DNA from 4 places in the Sporosarcina sp. P12(2017) genome. Region 1 is predicted to be linked to each of the others. Evidence: riboswitches for the same ligand, from Rfam matches in the RefSeq annotation. Region 1 holds a riboswitch; each other region holds the start of a gene.
What was found. A riboswitch is a leader RNA that binds a small molecule or an ion and turns the genes downstream of it on or off. The one in region 1 is predicted to bind thiamine pyrophosphate.
Positions count from the first base shown of each region.

Region 2: another riboswitch for thiamine pyrophosphate. It lies ahead of CSV80_RS08440 (thiamine phosphate synthase); the one in region 1 lies ahead of CSV80_RS10385 (ECF transporter S component).
Region 3: another riboswitch for thiamine pyrophosphate. It lies ahead of thiC (phosphomethylpyrimidine synthase ThiC); the one in region 1 lies ahead of CSV80_RS10385 (ECF transporter S component).
Region 4: another riboswitch for thiamine pyrophosphate. It lies ahead of thiO (glycine oxidase ThiO); the one in region 1 lies ahead of CSV80_RS10385 (ECF transporter S component).

Region 1 covers NZ_PDYL01000011.1:49,916-54,164, forward strand. The annotation lists gene CSV80_RS10375 (energy-coupling factor transporter transmembrane component T family protein) at 1-222, opposite strand, end outside; gene CSV80_RS10380 (ABC transporter ATP-binding protein) at 200-1,666, opposite strand; gene CSV80_RS10385 (ECF transporter S component) at 1,688-2,257, opposite strand; TPP riboswitch at 2,338-2,450, opposite strand; gene CSV80_RS10390 (exonuclease domain-containing protein) at 2,639-3,211, shown strand; gene CSV80_RS10395 (methyl-accepting chemotaxis protein) at 3,460-4,249, opposite strand, start outside.
Region 2 covers NZ_PDYL01000008.1:135,233-139,481, reverse strand. The annotation lists gene CSV80_RS08445 (phosphoribosylaminoimidazolesuccinocarboxamide synthase) at 599-1,279, opposite strand; TPP riboswitch at 1,700-1,808, shown strand; gene CSV80_RS08440 (thiamine phosphate synthase) at 1,879-2,478, shown strand; gene thiS (sulfur carrier protein ThiS) at 2,462-2,668, shown strand; gene CSV80_RS08430 (thiazole synthase) at 2,665-3,438, shown strand; gene CSV80_RS08425 (ThiF family adenylyltransferase) at 3,435-4,249, shown strand, end outside.
Region 3 covers NZ_PDYL01000025.1:23,165-27,413, forward strand. The annotation lists gene CSV80_RS16105 (response regulator transcription factor) at 1-409, shown strand, start outside; gene CSV80_RS16110 (calcium/sodium antiporter) at 475-1,428, opposite strand; TPP riboswitch at 2,012-2,129, shown strand; gene thiC (phosphomethylpyrimidine synthase ThiC) at 2,247-4,019, shown strand; gene CSV80_RS18080 (hypothetical protein) at 4,036-4,158, opposite strand.
Region 4 covers NZ_PDYL01000005.1:145,168-149,416, reverse strand. The annotation lists gene CSV80_RS05705 (alpha/beta fold hydrolase) at 1-553, shown strand, start outside; gene CSV80_RS05700 (sensor domain-containing diguanylate cyclase) at 546-1,511, shown strand; gene CSV80_RS05695 (hypothetical protein) at 1,686-2,024, shown strand; TPP riboswitch at 2,313-2,424, shown strand; gene thiO (glycine oxidase ThiO) at 2,557-3,684, shown strand; gene CSV80_RS05685 (hypothetical protein) at 3,986-4,213, opposite strand.

The DNA.
Region 1 (4,249 bases):
GAAAGAAATGACTAACGGAATCGAAAGTATTGAAAGTTTCTTCAATGAATAACCGCTGAATACATAAAACAATATTCCATATAAAACTGCTTGTGAGATAGCGAAAGGCAAACTTTGATTCACAAGCGTAATAATCAAGAACGCAAAAAATACGATGAATTTTAGTGCGGGATTGACTCGGAATAACCAGGTCTCGCGTTTAGGTGTGAACCAATTGAACATGCTTTGCACCTCCTGGTATATTAGCCGTATGCAGTACGCCGTCCACTATAGTCCAAACGGCAGTGGCGAAGCTCTCTACAATTTCCGTATCATGCGTAACCATCAAAATGGTCATGCCTTCAATGCGCAACTGTTCCAGCTTCTCAAGAATGGTGAATGTGTTTCGTGCGTCCTGTCCAAAAGTAGGTTCATCGAGCAATAAGATATCTGTATCAGGAGTGAGAGCAGTTGCTACACTCAAACGACGCTTTTGACCCGTAGATAGCTGATAAGGGTGGCGTGAAACAGAATCAGGTAAGTTAAATAAGCGTATCAATTCCTTCGCATAACGATCTGCATCAGCTTTTGGCATATCGTGCAAAGAGACTGTTAACTCTTCCGTAATTGAGTTCGTCACAAATTGCAGTTCGGGATTTTGAAAGACAAGTGAAAGACCTTTCGGCAGATGGCGCTTCTTCTTTTTCCACACAATGGATATGCCGTTCACCTCGTAAACACCGTCAGTCCGAAGTAATTGCATGAGTGATAAGAGCAATGTACTTTTACCAGAACCATTTTCTCCAACAATCGTAATCCAGTCACCAGCCTGTACGGTCGCCCGTTTGACAGAAATCTTCTCCACTTGACCACGATAGCCGTGAAAGTCCTGAATCTGAATTTTCTCCTCGGATGTAACTGCTTGACGATTGATCATCATCGATTGAAATGCTTCAGACGTTTTATATTCTTCCCATACCCCTGGATACCAAATACCATAACGTTTCAGTTCTTCCTGAAAGTGTGCGAAGATCTCTGCAGGCGAACCGTCTGCTATCATAACCCCATGATCATTAAACAGCACTACGCGATCAACCCAGTCCGCAATCAAATCAATTTTATGTTCCACGATAATCACGGTTTTATCAGCGGTTGCTTCTTTAATAGAAGACCAAATTTGTTGCGTGCCTTCTGGATCCAGTAATGCAGATGGTTCATCCAAAAATAGCACGTCAGGTTCCAGTAATAATACAGAAGCTAATGCTAACCGCTGCTTCATACCTTGCGACATTTCATTGATGGACGTATGTGGGTCTTTCAAATGCAAGTCTACACGTTTCAATACCTCTTCAATAAGAAGGGACATTTCTTCACGCGGAACTTGAAGATTCTCCAATACGAAAGCAAGTTCCTCATCGACATATGTCATACAGAACTGTGTATCCGGGTCTTGGAAAACGAATCCCCATGAGTTAGGCAACTGAATGTCTGTTGCTTTCATTGGCAGTTCGATAGAGTTTGGTATAATGCCGCTCAATACTTGGAGTAAAGTAGATTTCCCGCAACCACTAGGACCGAGCATGAGAACTTTTTCACCAGGCTGCACAGAGAAGGAGAGGTCTTTAAAGAGCAAAGCATCTTCTCCTGGAAACTTTAATCGTAAATCGGTAACGCTGATGTTTTTCATAGTTGGATCATTCCTCCGCGTTTACTGATCAAGCAACGTATATTCTTTCTTATCAACAGGTCGAATTAACGATGTCACGCCTGTTGCTTCTAGCGCTCTTACAATAAATACAGCGAAAATACCTGTGAAGATGAATGCGCTGATTGTACGCAATCCGTATTTCACAATGAGTGCCCATGTTTCGAGTGCTGCGTACCCGTAAATTAAATCGAGTCCGAAACTTGCAAGGCATGAAGCGATACCTGCTAACCCGGCGATTAAAATGGAATAGCGTCTATAACGGAATGCAGCAAACAGTAATTCCGCAGCAAGACCCTGTGCAAATCCATACATCAAAACCTCAATACCATGTCCGGCAAACGCAGACAAGGAAGCCCCTGCCAGACTTGCGATGAATGCAGTACCAGGCTTTCGCAATAATAAAAAGGCAAATGGTCCTACCATGAACCACATGCCGTAAAGCAGTTGACGTGCGACAGGCATGATCGGTTTGATGACAGTGTATAAATCATCCCAAAATTTCATCAGTACCCCAAACACTACGCCAATCATGATGGTGATCAACAAATCGGTAAACTTTAACTTCTTCAAACTCTTCCACTCCTAGTTATTTTTTATACAAAAAAGCCGTCTGAAGAGCAGACGGCCGAGGAAGGAAAGAGATTCCTGTATAGTTCCATCGAACACGCTCTCTACGCTGGCATTACCCAGATCAGATTAACGGTCAGCAGTGGATTAATCTGCTATCTCAGCCTGATTCTCTCAAGCACCCGTCTGGACAATTATGTAAGTAAACCTAGTATACAGCACGTTGAATTGTCTGGCAACTTAAGAAATTACTACACGTTTCAATGAACTGCTTACAGTTTAAATTGAACAAATACTAGTGAAATCCTGATATACTAAAAGGATAGAAATAATCTTAATTGTGTTCTTAATATAATGTAAATAGAGTGTAAAAGGAGTTTTTACATGACGAAACATATAGCATTTATTGACGTGGAAACGACAGGTATGAGTGCCGAGGCGAGTGAAGTGATCGAGTTAGGCGTTATGCTAGGAGAGTATGAGGATAATCGTATTATTCGGGTGGCTGATGAGTATTGCGAGTTTCAAGAACCGTTCTATTCCATCTCTCCGACCATTACGAATCTCACAGGCATTACCGATCAGATGGTAAGAGGGAAGTCATTGGATATGGATAGAATCTTGAAAATACTAGATCAAGCAGACGGTATAGTAGCGCATAACGCATCATTTGATAGGGGATTCGTTAGTCGACTATTGCCTGAAACGCTCGACATGGACTGGTATTGCTCCGTCCGACAAATCAAATGGAAGAATTACGGCTTTGAGAACGGTAAACTGCAACAATTGCTGAGAGCGCACCGAATTCAAGTGCATAATGCCCACAGAGCACTCGACGATGCAAAAAATCTTGCGGTTTTGCTGAACTCGTCCAATCCGCATCTGGAAGATGATACGTTTATCTCCTATTTGATGAACAAAGCGCCGATGAAGAAACCAACTAAAACAAGATTTTAATAGTAGTGAAAGATGTCTGGGAAGTACAAAGTGAATTCGTCTGATGAGAATTGTAATAAAGACATAAAAAGGAAGAAATTTATAATGAATAATGGTAGAAGAACCGCTATACGAAGATATGAAAATGTGGATAAGCGAAGGCGAAGTGGAAGAACAGAAATGGGCCATGGAAAGCAGGCTTTCTGGAACATTATAAATAAAGTGAATTACGTAAAAGCGTCTGCATAGTTACAGACGCTTTTTACCTGTTATAAGATGAATTTTCGTACAAGATTATTAAGTTCTTCAGCCAATTGAGCTAAATCATTGGAATTACTCGCTATTTCTTCCATTGCACTGCTTGCCTGTTGTGAGGATGCCGATGTTTGTTCCACACCGGCAGCAGACTCCTCAGTAATCGCCGCAATCTCTTCGATTGAACCGCTCATTTCCTGACTATTTTCCGATATATTTTGAAGGTCGGCCGAAATATTCTGTATCCGATTGACCATCTCCGTCACGGCTTCACTGATCTGATCAAAAGTTTCGCTTGTGCGCTCAATTTGGTTTGTACCTTCTTCTACTTGCTTATATCCTTCTTGCAATGAATTTGTAACCATACTGGACTCCGTTTGAATTCGGTTGACGATTTCGGTGATATTTGTAACGGATGCGGACGATTGTTCTGCCAGAGTCCGTACTTCATCTGCTACTACGGCAAATCCTTTACCATGTTCTCCAGCCCGAGCTGCTTCGATTGCAGCATTTAATGCTAACAAATTAGTTTGTGCGGCAATTCCTTGTATAACCAAAACAAGTTGGGAAATTTGTTGTGTATGTTTGTCTAAACCTTCTACATTTACAACTGCGTCATGGACGATTTGATCAATAATCTTCATCTGTTTTAATGAGAAATTCATGGCGTCACTTCCAGCACTTGTCATGTTCAGCACTTCATTGGATGATTGGTGAATATAGGTACCATTTTCATTGGCATCCATTACTTTTGAGACAAAGGCTTCCATTGTAGTAGATAAACTACTTGCGTTAGTAGCTTGG
Region 2 (4,249 bases), on a different contig from region 1:
TCCTCCAAGTTCTCTTACATGTAGTTTTACAAATTTTCATCATCTGAAATTCTCTAAGATGTGTGCTTCTTCATCCGAGAACACCATCTAACTGAAATACGTTCGTCGAATAGTCATCAATGTGAGGTTTTAAGGACCGAGCAAACACGCTCGGCAGATTCTTCTTATGAATCTAGCGGATATAGCAAGGGTACTTACGTAGAAAAGCCAAAATGGAGATTCGTGCTGGCTACTATGGGTGCTATCTTTCTGCCTTGCGGTATGAAGTGCAAAAAAGAGCGCCTTTACAAAAGCGGGGAGCTTTTGTTCATGGAAACAGCAGATATATTAAAGATTCGCTGATATGAAAGACACTTTCAATATCTTGAATTTACTACCATACGTATTCATCCAACCAACGTTCACACACTGGTGAAGAAGCAAACTATGTGTCTCCTCTGACACTGGTTGTAATTATAGGAAACTCTGAAAACGTTGTCAACAGTAAATATATCAATTTATTTATTTGATTAAAAAGTAAAGTACTGATAAGTCAGTCAGCGTATAGCCTAAGAGGGAATATAAAAAACCGGAAACAATTTTCGTTTCCGGTTGAATTTTATGAAAATAATATCTTTTCTAATTCCATTGGTGCAATATATGTATCCCCTTGATAAACACGCATATTACCACCTGAAATTTCATCAATCAACATGATGTTTCGCTCAGGATCGCGACCAAATTCCAATTTGATATCATATAGCTCTAACCCTTTTTCCGCCATCTCTGATCGAACGACTTCAGAAATTTGCTGAGTTAATTCTTTAAGCGTTGCGTATTCTTCATGCGTTAAAATATGAAGTTGCGCCAAAGCATCTTCTGAAATAGGTGGATCTTGACGTTCATCGTCTTTTAGCGTCACTTCCACGAAAGCATCCAATACTTGCCCTTCTTCAGCATACGCACCGAATCTGCGCAAGAAACTTCCGACCGCACGGTATCGACAAATCACTTCTAATCCTTTACCAAAGACCGTAGCAGGTTTCACCGTCATCGTCACTTCATCCAGATCAGCATTGATGTAATGTGTTGGTACGTTTTGCTCCTCCAATTTCTCGAAAAAGTATTTCGTCATGCGAAGTCCAGACTTCCCAGCACCATCAATCGTCAGGCCTACTGTGTTAGCACCTGGATCGAATACACCATCTTCCCCTGTTACATCATCCTTGAATTTCAATAGCACGTGGCCATCTTCCAAGCGGTAGACGTCTTTCGTTTTACCAGAATAGGTTAATTTCATCCGTACGATTCTCCTCTATTCATAAATGTGTACTACCTATTCAGTATAAAGCACTTTGACGAGAAGAAAAAGTATTGTTTGACGAAAGTTGATAGGCATCATGACAGATTTCACAAAATACTCTTATACTTAGGATCACACATACACTTTAAAGAGGAGGAAATGAATCATATACTTTCATACGGTTACCTTCTACCTTTAATTCGGAGCGCTTTTTGAAATACGTACTCTTCCATCAAGGCAAGTATTGAACCGGCTCTACAAGAAGCAAGCATCCTTTGAAACAATAAAATTATGGAAATCATTGTAAATGGTGTAGAAATCGGTATCGGTAATCAAATCGCTGAATGAGTACATATGTAAAAGAAACTCTTTTCATTCCGCCACACACATGATAAGCTAGTTGTGAAAACCAAATATTTTGACTATTAGGGGAATCCTTCACAAGGACTGAGAAAAGAGTGTGGCTCTGAAACCCTTATCACCTGAACAGGTTAGCACCTGCGGAGGGAAGTGGCGAGTCGTACCGTACGTATTTCTGTCGACATTTCTACCACTTTCCGATTCGGGAAGTGGTTTTTTCTATTGGAGGGGAATGAATGGAATTACTTGGCGTGACCGACGACCGTCTTTCAATTGATGAACTTACGCTACACTTGCAGCAGACTGCACCGTTTCTTGACGCCATCATTTTGCGGGAAAAGTCCAAGACAGATGAACAGCTTATAAATATAGTCACGCGCCTTGCAAGTGCTGGATTTCCACTCAACAAGCTCATTCTACATGCCAGACCTCACCTAGCTAGCAGGCTGAACTTATCAAAAGTACAGCTGACCGGTTATGGCATGTCTTTACCAGATGCACATCAAGAATTTCCTGAGCTGGCATTCGGTTGCTCGATTCATTCGTTGGCAGAAGCAAAGGAAGCTGTGAAAGAAGGAGCAGACTGGCTTTTGTACGGGCATATTTTCGCGACGAAATCGAAGCCCGGATTGCCAGCGCGCGGCACGGAAGAATTGTTTTCTATTGCAGAGTGTAGTTCGATTCCCGTGTATGCGATCGGTGGAATTCAGCCGCGTCACTTGCCCAATTTACAGCGAAACAATGTAGCAGGTGCTGCCGTATTATCCCCTATGCGTTCACTAAAAGTCTTACAAAGTTATAGAAATGGAGTGTCGTCTGATGGAGAAAATGATTGATTTGAACGGAAAATCGTATTCGGTCGTTCCGGAAGTAGGGACGATTCAGCAGTTACTTGAGCATTTAGGACTTGGCGATCGTATTTTGATTGTGGAGAAAAACAAAGAAATTTTGCAGAAAGATTACTATGACGCACCAATTATGGACCGAGACCAAATTGAAATCATACATTTTGTAGGAGGCGGATGAAAATGTTAAAAATAGCAGATAAAAAATTCTCTTCACGGTTATTACTAGGTACGGGGAAATATCCTTCATTTAAAATACAAAAGCAAGCAGTTGCGGTATCAGAAGCAGAGATCCTGACGTTCGCGGTACGACGCATGGATATTTTTGAGAAGTCACAGCCCAATTTCCTCGAACAACTAGATTTAACGCGCTATACATTGCTACCGAATACGGCAGGAGCGAGCACAGCAGAAGAAGCTGTACATATCGCACGTCTCGCAAAAGCATCCGGACTTTGCGACATGGTAAAGGTGGAAATCATCGGGTGTAGCCGTTCATTGCTCCCCGATCCCGTGGAAACATTACGCGCGTCTGAAATGCTGTTAGAGGAAGGCTTCATTGTATTACCCTATACGTCAGACGACGTAGTGCTTGCAAGAAAACTATGTGAATTAGGTGTTCACGCTATCATGCCGGGTGCTGCGCCGATCGGTTCGGGCAGAGGCATTCTGAACCCACTGAATTTATCCTTTATTATTGAGCAATCCAATGTACCTGTCATCATTGACGCAGGCGTCGGCTCGCCAAAAGACGCGGCTTTTGCGATGGAACTCGGAGCAGACGGCGTTTTACTGAATACCGCAGTATCGGAAGCCGCAAATCCTGTCATGATGGCAGAGGCAATGAAGTTGGCGATTGAAGCGGGTCGTCTCGGCTATAAGGCAGGACGTATGCCAGTACGCGATTATGGCGTAGCTAGCAGTCCGACTGAAGGGCTCGTGACAAATTGAGCAGTAAATATTCTCGGCAAGAGTTGTTTGCACCTATCGGACTAGTTGGGCAACAACGTATCCGCGAAGCAAAAGTTTTCGTCCTAGGAGCTGGTGCACTCGGCTCTTCCGGAGCGGAGATGCTGGTGCGTGCAGGTGTCGGCGAACTGACGATTGTCGATCGCGATATTTTGGAGTGGACTAATCTTCATAGACAACAATTATATACAGAGCAAGATGTGATCAATCAATTGCCGAAAGCGATCGCAGCGGAAAGTCGATTACGTGCTATCAATAGCGATGTGAAAGTTCGCGGGATTGTGGCGGATGTAACGCCTGAAAACGTCCTCGAGTTATTCGAAGGACATCAGTTCATTCTCGACGGCACAGATAATATAGAAACTCGGTTACTAGCAAACGACGCTGCATTACAACTCGGCATACCATTCTTCATGGGTGCTTGCGTCGGTAGCTACGGGCTGACGTTTCCTATCGGTGTAAAAGAAGGATCGCCCTGCCTGCATTGTCTGCTCGAAGCTTTGCCGCCACAGTCTTTGACTTGCGATACAGTCGGCGTCATCTCGCCAATCGTTGTCACAACTGCCGCTCGTCAAACCGCCGAACTGCTGAAGTGTATAACGGGCGCGACGATGGAACCCCGCCTCGAATCCGTTGATCTATGGACAGGCGAACGCGCCGCAATGAACGTGCAAAGCATGAAGAAACCCGGTTGTCCAAGTTGCTCAGACACCCCAGTCTATCCTTATCTGTCTGCTAATGAAGTCATGCGGACCGCTGTACTGTGCGGACGCGACACCGTGCAACTGACATG
Region 3 (4,249 bases), on a different contig from region 1:
AGGACTTGACCTAGGGGCAGATGATTATATTACGAAACCATTTGACGAGCGGGAACTCATCGCGAGAGTGCGCGTGGCATTACGGCGTTCAGAGAACGAAAATCAACCGAAGACTATTCATGAAGGTCCATTTACTCTTGACTTGGAGTCCTATTCCATCCTGTATGACACGCATGAAGTGCGTCTTACGTTAAAGGAGTTCTATATTATAGAAGCGATGATGACTCGGCCAAATCGGACGTTTACCCGGGAAGACTTGCTTCAAGTAGCTTGGGAATTTGACACGTATACAGAGGTTCGGACAGTCGATTCACATATTCGAAATTTACGGGATAAGTTGAGGAAATCAAATTTTCTAATTGACGAGATTTTGGTGACGGTTTGGGGTATCGGCTATAAGTGGAGATAACTACATATCATGCTATAAAGATAGAAAAGGCTACTTTCCACGAATGAATGGAGAGTAGCCTTTTCTTAATTACGTAAAATAACATACACAAGATACACGACGTACGCTACAGCTAGCATGAGCCCTTCACGCTTACCAATTTTGAAGCCAGTTCTAGCGAATAGCAATAATACTAGGGTCAATACAAGCATAATGATGACGTCAATAAACACTTTATCGTTCACTGCGATAGGCGTAATGACAGAGGAAGCCCCGAGAACAAACAGGATGTTAAAAATATTGCTACCGACGATGTTCCCTAAAGCGATTTCACTTTCTTTTTTCAAAGCCGCTGAAATTGATGTAACCAATTCAGGCAATGACGTACCGATCGCAATGATCGTAAGACCGACTAATGTTTCGCTCATGCCAAGAGAATAAGCGATTTTCGTGGCGTTGCTAACGACCAAATCGCCTCCGAATATAATCGCTGCCAACCCGACTAGCGTAATTAGTATATTCTTCCCCCACTTCACATTATCAGTGGCTTGTGTAAGTGTAGCATTTTGACGACTTCGAAGGCCAAGTTCAATCACATAGTACATAAAGATCGAAAGGAATAGTAAGAAAATAATTCCATCGCCGCGTGTGATCATATTGCTGCTGAAGCCTTGTAATGCCATATCACTCATCAACACCAACATGACTATACTTGCTAATAAAGTGAACGGAATCTCTTTCCGGATAGTCTCACTTTGTACCTTCAACGGAAACAGAAATGCCGCCATCCCGACAACGATGGTGATATTGAATATATTACTTCCGACTACGTTCCCCACTGCGACGTCTGCGTTTCCGCCCATCGCTGCAATAATACTGACCGTCGCTTCTGGTGAACTAGTTCCGAGCGCTACAATGGTGAGACCAATCAAAATAGGTGGAATTTGCAACAGTCTTGCAATATTTGAAGAGCCATCCACGAAATAGTCGGCACCTTTTATTAATAATACAAATCCAATAATGAGTAAAACATAGGACATATATTGGTTACCTCCTCCATAGGAATGATATTTCTAATTAGTTGTATGCAAGTGTGTCTAGACTACAATAAAATAATTGCATCAATTACTGCATACTTGATGCATATTATGACAAGCACCATGATAAAAACAAAATATGTATGTGACTTTACTTCCCCATAGCATTCATCCTTCTCAATCCCAGATATGTTATACAATGTAAACTCTACTACACTGATCCTTCCCCCTTTTATTTTTTCTTTTTGATTATCTCACGTCATCACTACTTATGCATCTTACAAGTCATACAAAACATTCATTTCTCATCATTACATGCTTTCTTGAGTGTTGTTGAAAAGATTTTATAAAAATAGCTTGTCCATAGATCTATCTTTACAGACAAGGCAACGATATAATTTTCCAGAAACTTACTATAGGACTGAATGTACAATATTTTGGGGGTTTTCTTCTGATTACGCATTTCTGCTTCCTCACCAATCACACTAGTTACGGGTAAATAACGGAACCTATGAAAATTAACAGAATAATTACTCTTTAAAAACCGATTTAGGTATGGTATACTATTCCTGTTCGAACAATTAAATACTAATACTAGGGGTGTCCAACGTTATTGGACTGAGATGGAATGACAGTACACGCATTCCGGACTCTTTGGACCTGATCTGGCTCGTACCAGCGTAGGGAAGTTTTCATTTTATCAGCAACGCTTATTTTGCGTTTTGAAGACCAGGTCCTATCTACGGAACTGGTCTTTTTTGTTGCCGATTCCCATCACTTGAATCGAGTCATGTCGCCCCTTAAAAGGAGACGATGACAAAATGCAAGAGAAGAAAGAAGAAATCCGTATCCATGAATGTTTTCCGGCAAGTAGCAAGACTTATGTACAAGGAAGTCGTCCTGACATACTCGTACCGATGCGCGAAATTGAACTATCACCAACTGTAACTGATCAAGGTGAAATACCAAATGAACCTTTCCGTGTCTATGATACAAGCGGGAAATATACGGAAGCTGGTTATCAAGTGGATATCCAAAAAGGACTCCCGAATATTAAGAAGAACTGGATAGTTGAACGAAATGACGTGGAAGAGTATGAAGGTCGGCAAGTGAAGCCACAGGATAATGGGTACCGTTCAATGGAAAAAATGAAAAATGACGCAGAATTTCCATTGTTGAAACGCAAACCATTACGAGCAAAAAGTGGCATGAATGTTACACAAATGCATTATGCACGCAAAGGAATCATTACACCTGAAATGGAATTCATTGCAATCCGCGAAAATGTAACGCCTGAACTTGTACGGGATGAAGTGGCGAGAGGACGGGCGATTATACCGTCTAATATTAACCATCCAGAAGCGGAACCGATGATTATCGGTAGTAAATTCCATGTGAAAATCAATGCGAATATCGGAAATTCTGCGGTCTCCTCATCAATTGCTGAGGAAGTGGAAAAGATGACATGGGCTACACGTTGGGGTGCAGATAATATCATGGATTTATCAACGGGAAAGAACATTCATACAACACGTGAATGGATCATCCGCAACTCACCTGTCCCAGTGGGAACGGTCCCATTATATCAAGCGTTGGAAAAAGTAAACGGCAAAGTGGAAGATCTCTCATGGGAAGTATTCCGCGACACATTGATTGAGCAGGCTGAGCAAGGTGTCAGCTACTTTACCATTCATGCGGGTGTTCTGCTCCGTTATATTCCCATGACGATTCATCGTGTGACCGGCATTGTCTCACGTGGTGGTTCTATTATGGCCCAGTGGTGTATGTTGCATCATAAAGAAAGTTTTCTATACACACACTTTGAAGATATATGTGAAATTATGAAACAGTACGATATCGCGTTTTCCTTGGGAGATGGATTACGTCCCGGCTCAATTGCTGATGCCAATGACGAGGCACAATTCGCTGAACTTGAAACACTTGGCGAACTAACGAAGATTGCTTGGTCCCATGATGTGCAAGTCATGGTAGAAGGTCCTGGACATGTGCCTATGCATTTAATTAAGGAAAATATGGATAAGCAAATGGAGATTTGTCAAGAAGCGCCTTTTTATACACTCGGTCCTTTGACGACAGATATTGCTCCTGCCTATGACCACATCACATCTGCTATTGGTGCGGCTATGATCGGCTGGTTCGGGACAGCGATGTTATGTTATGTAACCCCTAAAGAACATCTTGGTCTACCGAATAAAGATGATGTGCGTGAAGGCGTCATTACGTATAAAATTGCAGCCCATGCAGCTGATTTAGCAAAAGGTCATCCGAATGCATATAAACGCGACAACGCATTATCAAAAGCCCGTTTCGAATTCCGTTGGCGAGATCAATTTAATTTAAGTTTGGATCCTGAACGCGCGATGGAATATCATGATGAAACATTGCCGGCTGAAGGAGCCAAGATCGCCCACTTCTGTTCGATGTGCGGACCTAAATTTTGCAGTATGCGAATTTCACACGACATTAGAAAATATGCTGATGAAAACAGTTTAGAAGAGAAGCTAGCAATGGAAAGTGGCATGAAGGAAAAGGCTGAAGAATTTAAAAAATCCGGTGCTGAAATCTATCTTTAATAAGGAGTGAATGGAGTTATGACAACCGAACAGTTAATTCATCAGATCTCTGTAAAACGCCGAAATCTTCATCAGTTAGAAGAACAGTTGGCTCTCCTGCAAGCACAATGCATACACGAATATACAGAAACTGTAACATATAGGAAATGTATGAAATGCTTGAAGATCGAGAGTGTCCATTATTAATACATGTTCTGCTATTCAAATACAGGCTTTGTGCTCTATTGGCT
Region 4 (4,249 bases), on a different contig from region 1:
CGGACATTCTGTCGGAGGTATTATCGGTATGCTAGCGGCAATTCAGAAGCCTGATTTATTTGAACATCTTATATTAATAGGTCCTTCTCCTTATTACCTGAATGAAGTACCTGATTATTACGGTGGGTTTGAGAAGGAAGATTTAGAAGGTTTGATTCAGATGATGGACATGAATTATATCGGCTGGGCGAATTATCTAGCGCAAGTCATAATGAAGAACCCTGAAAGGCCGGAACTTTCACAGCAATTGGAGGATAACTTCTGCTCGACAGATCCGGAGGTTGCCCGTCGTTTTGCGATTGCGACCTTCTTCTCTGATCATCGAGATGATGTGAGGAAAGTGATAGTGCCATCGCTCATTCTCCAATGTTCCGATGATAGTATTGCGCCTGTTGAAGTGGGACGTTATATGCATCGGCACCTCCAGAACAGCACGCTTGAAATCATGGATGCGACAGGACATTGCCCTCATATGAGTCATCCAGAAAAAACCATTCAGCTGATTAGAAATTATTTGACTTCCGTATACAAGAGTCTTGTCACAAATGGATAGACAGCTAGATTCTGCGCCGTTCGGTTATTTCACACTGGATGATACAGGGATGATTGTTGAAATCAATCAGACGCTGCTTAGTTTACTTGGCTATCAGCTTCATGAGGTAAAGGGGAAACACATCAATCTGATATTGCCGAACGCAAGCCGGTCTTTTTATCAGCTGTACTTTTTTCCGATGATTCGATTGCAGAATAAAGTAGAAGAGATGTATTTTTCATTCAAGTCCAAAGACGGGCAGGAAATTTCCGTGCTATTGAACGCATTGCGTAATGAACGAGATGGAAAGGCTTTCAATGATTGTGCATGTCTGCGCATGAAGAATAGAATCGAGTATGAGGAAGTGATTCTTGCGGCCAAAAAGGACACGGAAACACGCAATCTACTGAAGGTGAAGCAGATACAAGAATTGGAGCGCTTGCGGATCGAGTATGAAGCGAAGCAAAATAAGTTATTAGCGTTAAATGAGACACTTCAGGAGATGGCCATTACGGATGGACTCACAGGTCTCAAGAACCGTCACTACCTACAAGAAAGTCTTTCTTCCTATTTTATGCCGCACAACGAACGGTCCTTGTCTCTTTCTTTTCTGTTAATCGATATAGACTTTTTTAAAAAGGTAAATGATACATATGGTCATTTGACGGGCGATAGCATATTGCGGGAGTTGGGACGCTTGTTTAGGGAAGAATCCAGGACAGAAGATGTGGCTGCTCGTTACGGGGGAGAAGAATTTGCTTTAGTTCTTCCAGCAACAGAGAAAGTGGAAGCTTTAGAAATAGCGGAGAGAATTCGTTGCCGAGTTGAGAATGCGGATTGGAATAGCTATGGTGTTACCGTCAGTATTGGGGTAGCGACCAAGGTGCCAGGAGATACGGAGAATTCTTTGCAGTCTAGAGCAGATTGGGCATTGTATACTTCAAAAGATAATGGACGGAATCGGATTACGTTTGGTTAAGGTACCAGGTCCCCGCACAATTCAAACACAATTCGGGTAATTGAATATGGGAAAGATAAAGGCGGTAAGGCCAAAACATTTTATCGAACGACTGGCATCCTTGGTATATGGAATTTCTGTCTGCAGCATGGACTTCCTTCACATCAGTCAATCACTGCGGAGCAAAAGAAGAATATGGCAGACGGGTTGTCGAGTATTGCGATCACCAATCTAAAGAAGAGTGGTGGCGGTGTAAGTAGCAATATGGACGAAATTCTACTACAAGACGAATATGCAAAAGAATTGTGGATGAAAGAGATTGAATTGATTAACCCCGATATAGTTGTGTGCTGTGGCACGTTCTCGGTCGTTAAATCAGTAGTAGGTTTTCAGACAGAAGTCTGTGACTCAGGTGCGCTGTATGGAGATGCTCTTGGCACTCGCTTTGTTGAATTTATGCATCCAATGTATCGTGTCAGTCCGAAGATTATTTATGCTTATTTCAAGGAAACTATGCAGTCGTGCCGTTCATAAAAAAGGGGTACTGATCCACTAAGTAAATTAGAAAACTTAACAGATCAACAACAAAAAGCCTCCTTGGTTATTTTCAGTCGAGGAATTTTTGTTGTTTTCAAATTGAAGCATTAACTAAAGTAGTTGCGTGAAAAATCTAAAGAGGAATCGCTTTCGGGTACGCTGTGCACGAAACTATTCAGCCCATACACTACAATTGCATGCAAAATCACCTTGCACAGGCACCGATCCACAATAAATTTAAAATGACAAATTCTAACTAGTATGTTAATCTGAAAAAAATGAATATTCATCCACTGGAGGTGCCTTTGAAAAAAGGCTGAGATCAAAGTGATTGACTTTGGGACTCTTGGAACCTGATCCAGCTCGTACTGGCGAAGGGAAGTGGCACTGCTTACATCACTTGTATGTTATGGACTGTATACATGAGGCGCTGCTTTCTTCTATGAAAGTGGCGTTTTTCACTTCCTAACAGGCCGGTATAGATGTTCAATGGTATCAGTATTTAGGTCATCTTTGAGGAGTGGAAACAATGAAGACATATGATCATATTGTTATTGGCGGAGGAGTAATAGGTTGTTCCATTGCTTATCGACTGGCCAAAGAAGGCTTAAGCGTAGCTGTTTTTGATGCAGGCAAAGCCGGACAGGCCTCTATGGCAGCAGGAGGGATGCTTGGGGCGCAAAATGAGTTTGAGCAGGACAATCCGTTGTTGGGAATCGCACTGGAAAGCCGAGCGATGTTCCCTCAACTTCGTGATGAATTGCTGTCCGAAACGGGTATAGACATTGATTTACGAACAGCTGGCCTGATCAAAACGGCCGCGACAGAACAGGATCGTGACGAGCTGCATCGGCAGTATCACTTTTTATCCGAAAAGGACCCATCCATTCAGTGGCTTGAGCCGGAAGAAGTGCCGAAGATCGAACCTTGTATGATGTCCCAAACTGCCGGTGCTATTTTTCTGGAAAAAGACCATCAAGTGAAAGCCCCCTTGCTCGCACAGGCCTTTTTGAAAGCAGCAATGAATGCCGGTGCCCATGTATATGAAGAAACAAAGGCTCTTCGTCTGCTGATTCAGCACAACCGGATAGTGGGGGTTGATACTTCAATCGGCTCGCTTTATGCAACTCAAGTGACGATTGCAGCCGGTGCCTGGAGCAGCCATCTCTTAGCTGACACTGATTTTTCCTTGCCCGTCATTCCTGTGAAAGGTGAATGCTTGTCAATCCGGCTGGCCGGCCCTGCACCGGTCAAAACGGTTTTTGCGGTAGACGGCTGTTATATTGTGCCGAAACGAAATAAGGAAATGCTCATCGGTGCAACGTCTATTCCCGGTTCCTTTGATACATCAGTAACGGCTCATGGCATTCTTTCGCTATTACAACGGGCTTCCCGCCTATTGCCTGTGCTTAGTGATGGAGTGATCCACCGAACATGGGTCGGTGTACGTCCCCAAGCCGCAGACCATCTGCCGATCATGGGGTCTCATCCGTTCATCGACGGGCTGCATATATGTACCGGTCATTACCGAAACGGCATTTTGCTTAGCCCGATTACAGGTATACTGATGAAGGATTACATAAACGGCTGTCAGAAGACGCATGAGTTGCTTACTCCTTTTGCTTTAAGTGGCGCCAGGTTGAGTTACCAAGCCTAGGTTGCAGCATATAGTGGGTGGAAGTCCTGCCGAGAATGAATTAGCCATTCACTCGTAGCGAGTCTTGGAGGATGTGAGGAACATACTGTGCATGTGTTAAATGGGCGAAACGAATGCTATCATTGCTGTTGATTTTGGATAGTTATCGCGGTGATTATGTTGTCGTTTGCGGTCCAGTGTAATTTTTAGGAATCATTACACTACGTAAAGTATGTGCTACTTAAATATTTTTTCAATTCACGTAGTTCAATATATGTAAAAATACAGCTGCCACTATTAAAGTGGCGGCTGCATTTATTCATCAGTGTTTACGATGATGAAACAGACGGGACAGGCCTTTCAGAATGATCGCCAAGGCGAACAACACGATGATGATCACGATGATCACTGCAACGGCTAAAAGCAGCAGGTTTGTACCGACGACCGCCAATACAGCGGGCACAATTAAAAACAAGCCGAGCAAAGCATATCCGGCTATAAGCCCGAAGAAGAAAAGCTGTTCTTTGCTTACATGTTCATGTTTTGACATAAACTTCACCTCCTTGCTGTACTATATGTAACCTCC